Desulforapulum autotrophicum HRM2: one gene and its partner. The protein of the gene in region 1 interacts with the protein of each later gene in a pairwise test. Links are inferred from orthologs where the notes say so. Each region holds a gene or a part of one and is shown in the gene's direction. Other genes may lie near its edges.

Region 1 (4,225 bases):
AGAAGCAGTCAGTATAGCTGAAGAGTTGGTGAGTAATTATTTTAAAATGTCTTCAAGCCAGTGGTTTAAAAGCCGCTATGATGTGAGGACAACAATAAATCTGGCAGACCATGAGCGGGTGGTTGGACCCTTTGCCCAGGTGGTAGGATATGAGGCAAGAAAAAAGGATGTTCCCTTTGGGTCGTCGGCCTTTAACTTCTATCGGGTCTGTCTTCAGGATGGGACCATTTTAAAGGCTGTTGAAGAAAAAGAGGGGTTTCAGCTCTTTCCCTTTGTTCTTTATGTGGTGGTCCATGAGCTTGTTCACGTTGTCAGGTTTACCAAATTCCAGCAGATATATGAGGCAGCAACCACCCATGAAACGGCCATGGAGGAAGAAAGGAAGGTCCATGCACTTACCTTGAAAATTCTTAAACCGGTCCGGCTTGCGGGCCTTGCCCTTATTCTTGAATACTATGGAGAAAGGTCTGTAAAACCGGGCTTTGACAAACTGGTTTAAATTTTAACTCTTACTCCTTGACAAGGAATAAAGACTGACTACATTATCATTGTTTTTGAGACACATGAACATCAAATTTATTTGGAGAACAGATTAAAATGCCTATTTATGAGTATGAATGCTTAAACTGCAAAAGGATTGAGGAGGTCTTTCAGAAAATGTCGGACGCACCCTTGACCACATGCAGTCATTGCCAGGGAAAACTTCAGAAACTTATCTCCCACAGTTCATTTCATTTAAAAGGTTCTGGCTGGTACGTCACGGATTACGGCGGATCCAAGTCCGGCGGGTCAACCCCTCCAAAAGAGACGACGGCGGCTTGTGCAAAATCCTGCGAAGCCCCTAAACCGGCCGTTAAAAAGGACGAGTAACTCCCTTTTTTCATCCCCGGAGTTGCCACACCATAATCGTTAAACGTAAATTAATTATTTGTTAAGGAGAATTAGATCATGAGTTTAAGACCTTTGCAGGACAGAATTCTTGTTGAGCGAGTTCAAGAGACAGAAAAAACAAAGGGCGGCATTATTATTCCAGATACCGCAAAAGAAAAACCCGCCGAGGGTAAGGTTGTTGCTTCAGGAAACGGTCGTGTGGGTGAAGACGGAAAACTGATTCCCATGGATCTCAAGGTTGGCGACACCATCCTTTTCAGCAAGTACGGCGGAACCGAGGTTAAAATTGACGGGACGGATTATCTGATCATGCGCCAGGATGACGTGCTTGGCGTTATCGAGTAAATATATTCAATTCTCTTTTCGCACAACAAAATAGAACAGATACATTAAATCAAACTATATATTATGGAGGAACCAATAGATGGCTAAAGAAATCAAATATGCTGCAAAAGCCCGTGAAGCAATGCTCAAGGGCGTACAAACCCTTGCAGATGCAGTTGTTGTAACCCTTGGACCCAAGGGCAGAAACGTTGTTATCGAGAAATCCTGGGGATCGCCCCTTGTTACGAAAGATGGTGTGACTGTTGCAAAAGAGATTGACCTTGAGAATAAGTTTGAGAACATGGGCGCCCAGATGGTAAAAGAGGTGTCAAGCAAGACAAGTGACATGGCTGGCGACGGAACCACCACTGCAACTGTTCTTGCAAGGGCCATCTATGAAGAGGGTCAGAAACTTGTTGTGGCCGGCAACAACCCCATGGGTATCAAGAGGGGTATCGATCTTGCTGTGGAAAAGATTATTGCAGAGCTCGAGGCCATCAGCAAACCCACCAAGGATCAGAAGGAAATTGCCCAGATTGGAACCATCTCAGCCAACAGTGATGAGACCATTGGTAATATCATTGCAGAGGCCATGGGCAAGGTTGGTAAAGAGGGTGTTATCACCGTTGAAGAGGCAAAATCAATGGAGACCACCCTGGACGTTGTTGAGGGTATGCAGTTTGACCGCGGTTATCTTTCTCCCTACTTTGCAACCAATGCAGAGAAGATGGTTGCCGAGATGGACAATCCCTATATTCTCATCTGCGACAAGAAAATCTCCAGCATGAAAGATCTTCTCCCGGTGCTTGAAGAGGTTGCCAAGCTTGGCAAACCCCTGGTCATCGTGGCTGAAGACATTGAAGGCGAAGCCCTTGCCACACTGGTTGTGAACAAGATTCGCGGCACCTTGAACGTTGCAGCTGTCAAGGCTCCTGGATTCGGCGATAGAAGAAAGGCAATGCTTGAAGATCTTGCCATCCTCACAGGCGGCCAGGTTGTTTCCGAGGATGTCGGACTTAAGCTTGAAAATGTAGGCGTCAACGACCTTGGCCAGGCCAAGTCCGTAGTGATCGACAAGGACAACACAACCATCATCGACGGTGCCGGTGCCAGGGAAAATCTTGAAGGCAGGGTTAAGATGATCCGTGCCCAGATCGACGAGACATCCTCTGATTATGATCGTGAGAAGCTACAGGAGCGCCTTGCAAAACTCATCGGCGGTGTAGCCGTTATCAGCGTGGGTGCTGCAACCGAGACTGAGATGAAAGAGAAAAAGGCAAGGGTTGAGGATGCACTCAATGCAACCCGTGCAGCCGTTGAGGAGGGTGTTGTTCCCGGCGGTGGCGTTGCCCTTGTTCGCTGTATCTCCCTCCTTGCCGGCCTTGGCGAGAGTGAAGAGGAGAAGCTTGGAGTTAAAGTGGTTGCCAGGGCAATTGAAGAGCCCCTTCGACAGATTGCAAACAATGCAGGCGTTGAAGGTTCTGTTGTTATCAATGCCGTAAAAGAAGGTAAGGGTTCCTTTGGTTACAATGCAAGGACCAACGTGTATGAGGATCTTATCGAAGCTGGTGTTATTGATCCTAAAAAAGTTGTTCGTTTTGCCCTTCAGAATGCGGCAAGTGTTGCATCCATCATGCTCACCACTGAAGCCATGATCGCTGACAAGCCCGAAGAGAAAGACGGCGGAATGCCTGGTGGAATGCCCGGTGGTGGAATGGGCGGAATGGGTGGAATGGGCGGAATGATGTAACCCAAAACACCTGAATAGTGTTACACAAGCCCCTGTGCATACTTTTGCGCAGGGGCTTTTATCGTGGAGCACTTGACATTTGATGACGGCTCATATATTTTATCAGTTTTGAACCCCGATACCTGTAACACATAGATGTGGACATATTTATGACTCCTGAAACAAGCGGAATTTTTCATATGCTGAGCAATGCCGGGCTTGTTGTTAAGCTTGTGCTTCTGCTGCTCTTGTTCTTTTCCATCACCTCCTGGGCCATTATTTTCATCAAGTACAGATATGTTAAAAAGGCCTATGGTGAATCCGTTGACTTTACTGATCTTTTCTGGCAGTGCCGGAATCTTTCAGATGCCTTTTCAAAGGCCAAGGTCTTGAAACAGAGCCCGGTTGCCCGGGTGTTTGTAGCCGGTTACCTTGAGATTAAAAGAGCATCGGAACCCAGCGGGGAAGGGGTCGGTGAAAAAAGAGCCACGGACACGAATTTCATGGGGCTTGGTAATGTGAAACGGGCACTGAGGCGGTCCATCAACCTTGAGGTCAGACGTCTGTCCCAGCTGGTGCCCTTCCTTGCCACGGCCGGAAATACAGCGCCTTTTATCGGACTGTTTGGAACGGTATGGGGTATCATGAACACCTTCCACGGTATCGGTACCACGGGGTCGGCAAGTCTGGCTGTTGTGGCACCGGGTATCTCCGAGGCCTTAGTTGCAACTGCGGCAGGACTTGCAGTTGCCATCCCAGCGGTGATTGCCTACAATTATTTTACTGACAGAATCAGGGTGCTTGATTCTGAACTCCAGAGCTTTGCCGCAGATCTTCTCAACATCATTGAGCGGGATATTCATAAGCAAAGGGGGGTGTGATGCAGTCAGGTCACGGCAGTTTCGGCAATGACCAGCTCATGGGCGAGATCAACGTTACTCCCTTTGTTGATGTCATGCTGGTTTTACTTATCATTTTTATGGTCACGGCTCCCATGATGGTCCAGGGGGTTGATGTGAACCTTCCCCAGGTGAGTTCCACCCCCCTTGCCAAGGAAGAAGAGTCCCTGGTGATCTCCATTAAGGTCGACGGCCAGGTTTTTATCAACGACCAGGTTGCAGATGTGACAAACCTTACCGAGAAGCTCAGAGCCATCTTTGGCAACGTTGAAAACAGGGGAGTTCTCCTGAAGGCTGACCGGGAGGTCCCCTACGGGGTGGTAGTCAATGTCATGTCCCGGGTACGCCTTGCGGGGGTGACAACCCTGGGCCTGATTACACT
Region 2 (3,428 bases), 3.0 Mb from region 1 along the record:
CAGCCGGGAGAAAAAAACACCATGACTGCCTGGACCCGGGACATTGACATCCGCAAGCGACTTGAAAAAAAATGGAACAACGGCCAACTGCTGGCACAGTGCGTCAGCCCCGGCCCGTTTAACCCCCTGCGCATCCCCCTGAAACACCCCACCGCCAAAGAACTTACCCATGAATTTGATGCGGCCCGCACCTGGATCGGGCATCTCATGGCCCATGCCGGAAAACAGAGTTTCAAAAAATTTACCATTGAATGGCAGGAGTCCAACCACCGAACCCTGGGCAGGAACCAGATACCCAGGGCGGTTATCTTCCACACCCTTGACCAGATCCTTCACTATCTTGGAAAAACCGTGGCAGCAGAGCGCTATCAATCCCTTTTCAGGGAAATCACTGCCCTGCACCCTGAACTTGCCGAACTTTTAATCGAAAGGCCCCTGGACGTATTGGCCCACGACACTGTATGGCCGTCACTTCTGGCCATTGTGTCGTTCATCCGACAGACCCCCTGCCCCGGGATCTATCTTCGCCAGCTGGAAATCCCGGGCGTGGACACCAAGTTCATTGAGACCCACAAGGCTTGGCTGACACGACTTTTAATCCAGGTGCTTCCCGGGTCAGCCGTCAATGAACAGGCCAGGGGAGCTTCAGCCTTTGAGCGCCGTTTCGGTTTTCTGTCCAAACCGGCCCGAATCCGGTTCCGCACCCTTGACCCGGATTTTACCATCATGGGTTTATCTGACATGGAGATTCCGGAACATGACTTCTGTCATTTGCCAATAATGCCTGACACCATATTTATAGTAGAAAATGATATCAATGGGCTTGCCTTTCCCCGTTTTCCAAGGGCATTGGTGATATTCGGACTGGGATACGGCCTGTCCGCACTCTCCAATGCCCATTGGATGCAGGACAAACCCATCTGGTACTGGGGAGATATGGACACCCACGGGTTTGCCATGCTCGACCAGATCCGGCACTATTTTCCCCAGACCCGTTCGTTTCTCATGGATTATGCCACACTGCTGTCCCACCGAGCCCTCTGGGGCCGGGAGACATCCCCGGCCACCCGGGATCTGCCCCTGCTGACCCCGGACGAAGCCAGGGTGTATGACACCTTAAGGCACAATCTCCATGCCCCAATGGTGCGACTGGAACAGGAACAGATCTCTTTTTCCCAGGTGCGCAGTGTGGTAAAGGCCATTCAGACGAACGGCTGATCATCCCTGCCCGACTTTTTTTAGAGCCCCTAATTTTTTCCCTTGAATCCCGTTCCCGATTGAGGTATAAAATGAAGTTCCCGGCTGTACTGTGGAGAGTGTCATTGTGGCACTCTGACCGGTCGCTGCGTAACAGAAGGTCATGAACCTCGTCAGATCCGGAAGGAAGCAGCGATAAGTGATATCATCTGTGTCGCGGATCGATCCCGGTCATGGAGTGTCCGATACCTCCACGGTCAGCCGGGTTTCTTTTTATCCCCTGCCCCATTTCCCTCCTCCTTGCGTTTTACCGGTTATTTATATCTTGACATGGGACCAAACGGTCTTACTTTTCCTCTGAATTTGATCATGGCTTTGTTCAATTTATTAAACACTTAGGCAGAAAAACATATTTTACCGGGAGATTGCATTGGCTGACAAAGACGAACCTGTAAAAAAAACAGACTCTGATGAATCGAAAAAAGAAGCACCCAAGGCAGAAAAAAAAGGTGCCAGGGAAAATCCGGACACCAACTCCTGCAAACAGGAAAAATCTGAGATCGAAGAGTGCCAGGACCAACTTACCGCTGAGAAAGACAAAGTTTTAAGACTTTCGGCAGAATTTGAAAATTACAAAAAGCGGTCATCCAAGGAGTTGAGTGAATTTAGAAAATTCGCCAACGAAACCTTGTTAAAGCAGTTCCTCTCCGTGGTTGATAATATGGAACGGGCCATCGACGCTGCCAAAAAAAACGGGAACGACGGCAAAGCCCTTCTCGAGGGCATAGAGTTGACCTACAAGGAAATGCAAAGAATTCTGACAGCCTTTAATGTTGTACCTGTTGAGGCCCAGGGTAAAGACTTTGATCCGGTCTTCCACCAGGCAGTGACCCAGCAGGAATCAGTCGATCATCCCGAAAACACCGTGGTTGCCGAGCTTCAAAAGGGCTACCTGTTCCATGACAGACTCATCAGGCCGTCCATGGTTGTGGTTTCAAAAGCAATGACAGAAAACGAAACAGAAAAAAAATAGATATCGGAGGAAAAAAAATGGGTAAAATTATCGGAATCGACCTTGGAACTACCAACTCATGCGTTGCAGTCATGGAAGCAGGCGAACCAAAGGTCATCACAAACTCTGAGGGAAACAGAACAACCCCTTCAGTTGTGGCTTTAACAGAAGGCGGAGACAGGCTTGTGGGGCAGACAGCAAAACGTCAGGCCATCACCAACCCGGAAAACACCGTATTCGGTGTAAAGCGCCTCATCGGAAGAAAATTTGATTCCCCACAGATTCAGGGAGACAAGAAAGTCCTGCCCTACAAAATCGAAGCTTCTGCCAACGGGGACACACGGATCAACCTCAGGGGGAAACAACACAGCCCGGCAGAAATCTCTTCATTTATTTTGGCCAACATCAAGAAGACTGCCGAGGATTACCTTGGCGAAGAGGTCACAGAGGCTGTCATCACGGTTCCGGCCTACTTTAACGACAGCCAGCGCCAGGCAACCAAGGATGCTGGAAAAATTGCAGGCCTGACGGTTAAACGAATCATCAACGAGCCCACGGCCGCATCACTTGCCTATGGTCTTGACAAGAAAGGCGAAGAAAAAATCGTTGTATTCGACCTTGGCGGCGGCACCTTTGACGTATCAGTGCTTGAAATCGGGGACGGCGTATTTGAAGTAAAATCAACCAACGGCGATACCCATCTTGGCGGCGAAGACTTTGACCTTAGAATCATCGATTATATCGCAGACGAGTTTAAAAAGAGCCAGGGCATCGACATTCGTGGAGACAAGATGGCCCTCCAACGGCTTAAAGAAGCTGCTGAAAAGGCAAAAATGGAACTTTCCTCAGCCGTTGAGACCGACATCAACCTGCCGTTCATCACGGCCGATGCAAGCGGACCCAAGCATCTGGATGTAAAGCTCACCCGGGCAAAACTTGAATCCCTTGTGGCGGATCTCCTTGACAATCTTGTGGCCCCCTGCAAAACAGCCCTTAAAGATGCAGGCCTCACCTCCAGCGACATCAACGAGGTGGTACTTGTGGGTGGCATGACCCGAATGCCGGCTGTTCAGGAGCGGGTGGAAAAGATATTCAGCAAAAAACCCCACAAGGGCGTTAACCCGGACGAGGTGGTTGCCATGGGTGCCGCCATCCAGGCAGGTGTTCTCCAGGGCGATGTCCACGATGTCCTTCTTCTCGACGTTACCCCCCTGAGCCT

What was found. Proteins that work in one complex are often made in the same cells at the same time.
Region 2: the proteins of groL (region 1) and grpE interact in binary tests that used the Escherichia coli proteins (3 or more experiments, as listed by UniProt). The link is inferred for Desulforapulum autotrophicum HRM2 from one-to-one orthologs.

The regions. Positions count from the first base shown.
Region 1 is NC_012108.1:3,473,617-3,477,841, reverse strand. Bases 728-3,640 are described here. They hold groL (chaperonin GroEL), read left to right. Parts: upstream 728-1,315; coding sequence 1,316-2,965; downstream 2,966-3,640. Other genes in these bases: tolQ (protein TolQ), read left to right, coding at 3,115-3,640; groES (co-chaperone GroES), read left to right, coding at 949-1,236; HRM2_RS15115 (FmdB family zinc ribbon protein), read left to right, coding at 728-870. In the rest of the region: HRM2_RS15120 (hypothetical protein), read left to right, coding at 1-499; more of HRM2_RS15115, read left to right, coding at 598-727; more of tolQ, read left to right, coding at 3,641-3,825; protein TolR, read left to right, coding at 3,825-4,225.
Region 2 is NC_012108.1:468,728-472,155, reverse strand. Bases 657-3,428 are described here. They hold grpE (nucleotide exchange factor GrpE), read left to right. Parts: upstream 657-1,627; coding sequence 1,628-2,230; downstream 2,231-3,428. Other genes in these bases: dnaK (molecular chaperone DnaK), read left to right, coding at 2,248-3,428; HRM2_RS01995 (DUF3322 domain-containing protein), read left to right, coding at 657-1,218. In the rest of the region: HRM2_RS02000 (ATP-binding protein), read left to right, coding at 1-25; more of HRM2_RS01995, read left to right, coding at 22-656. UniProt on the Escherichia coli protein: Participates actively in the response to hyperosmotic and heat shock by preventing the aggregation of stress-denatured proteins, in association with DnaK and GrpE. It is the nucleotide exchange factor for DnaK and may function as a thermosensor.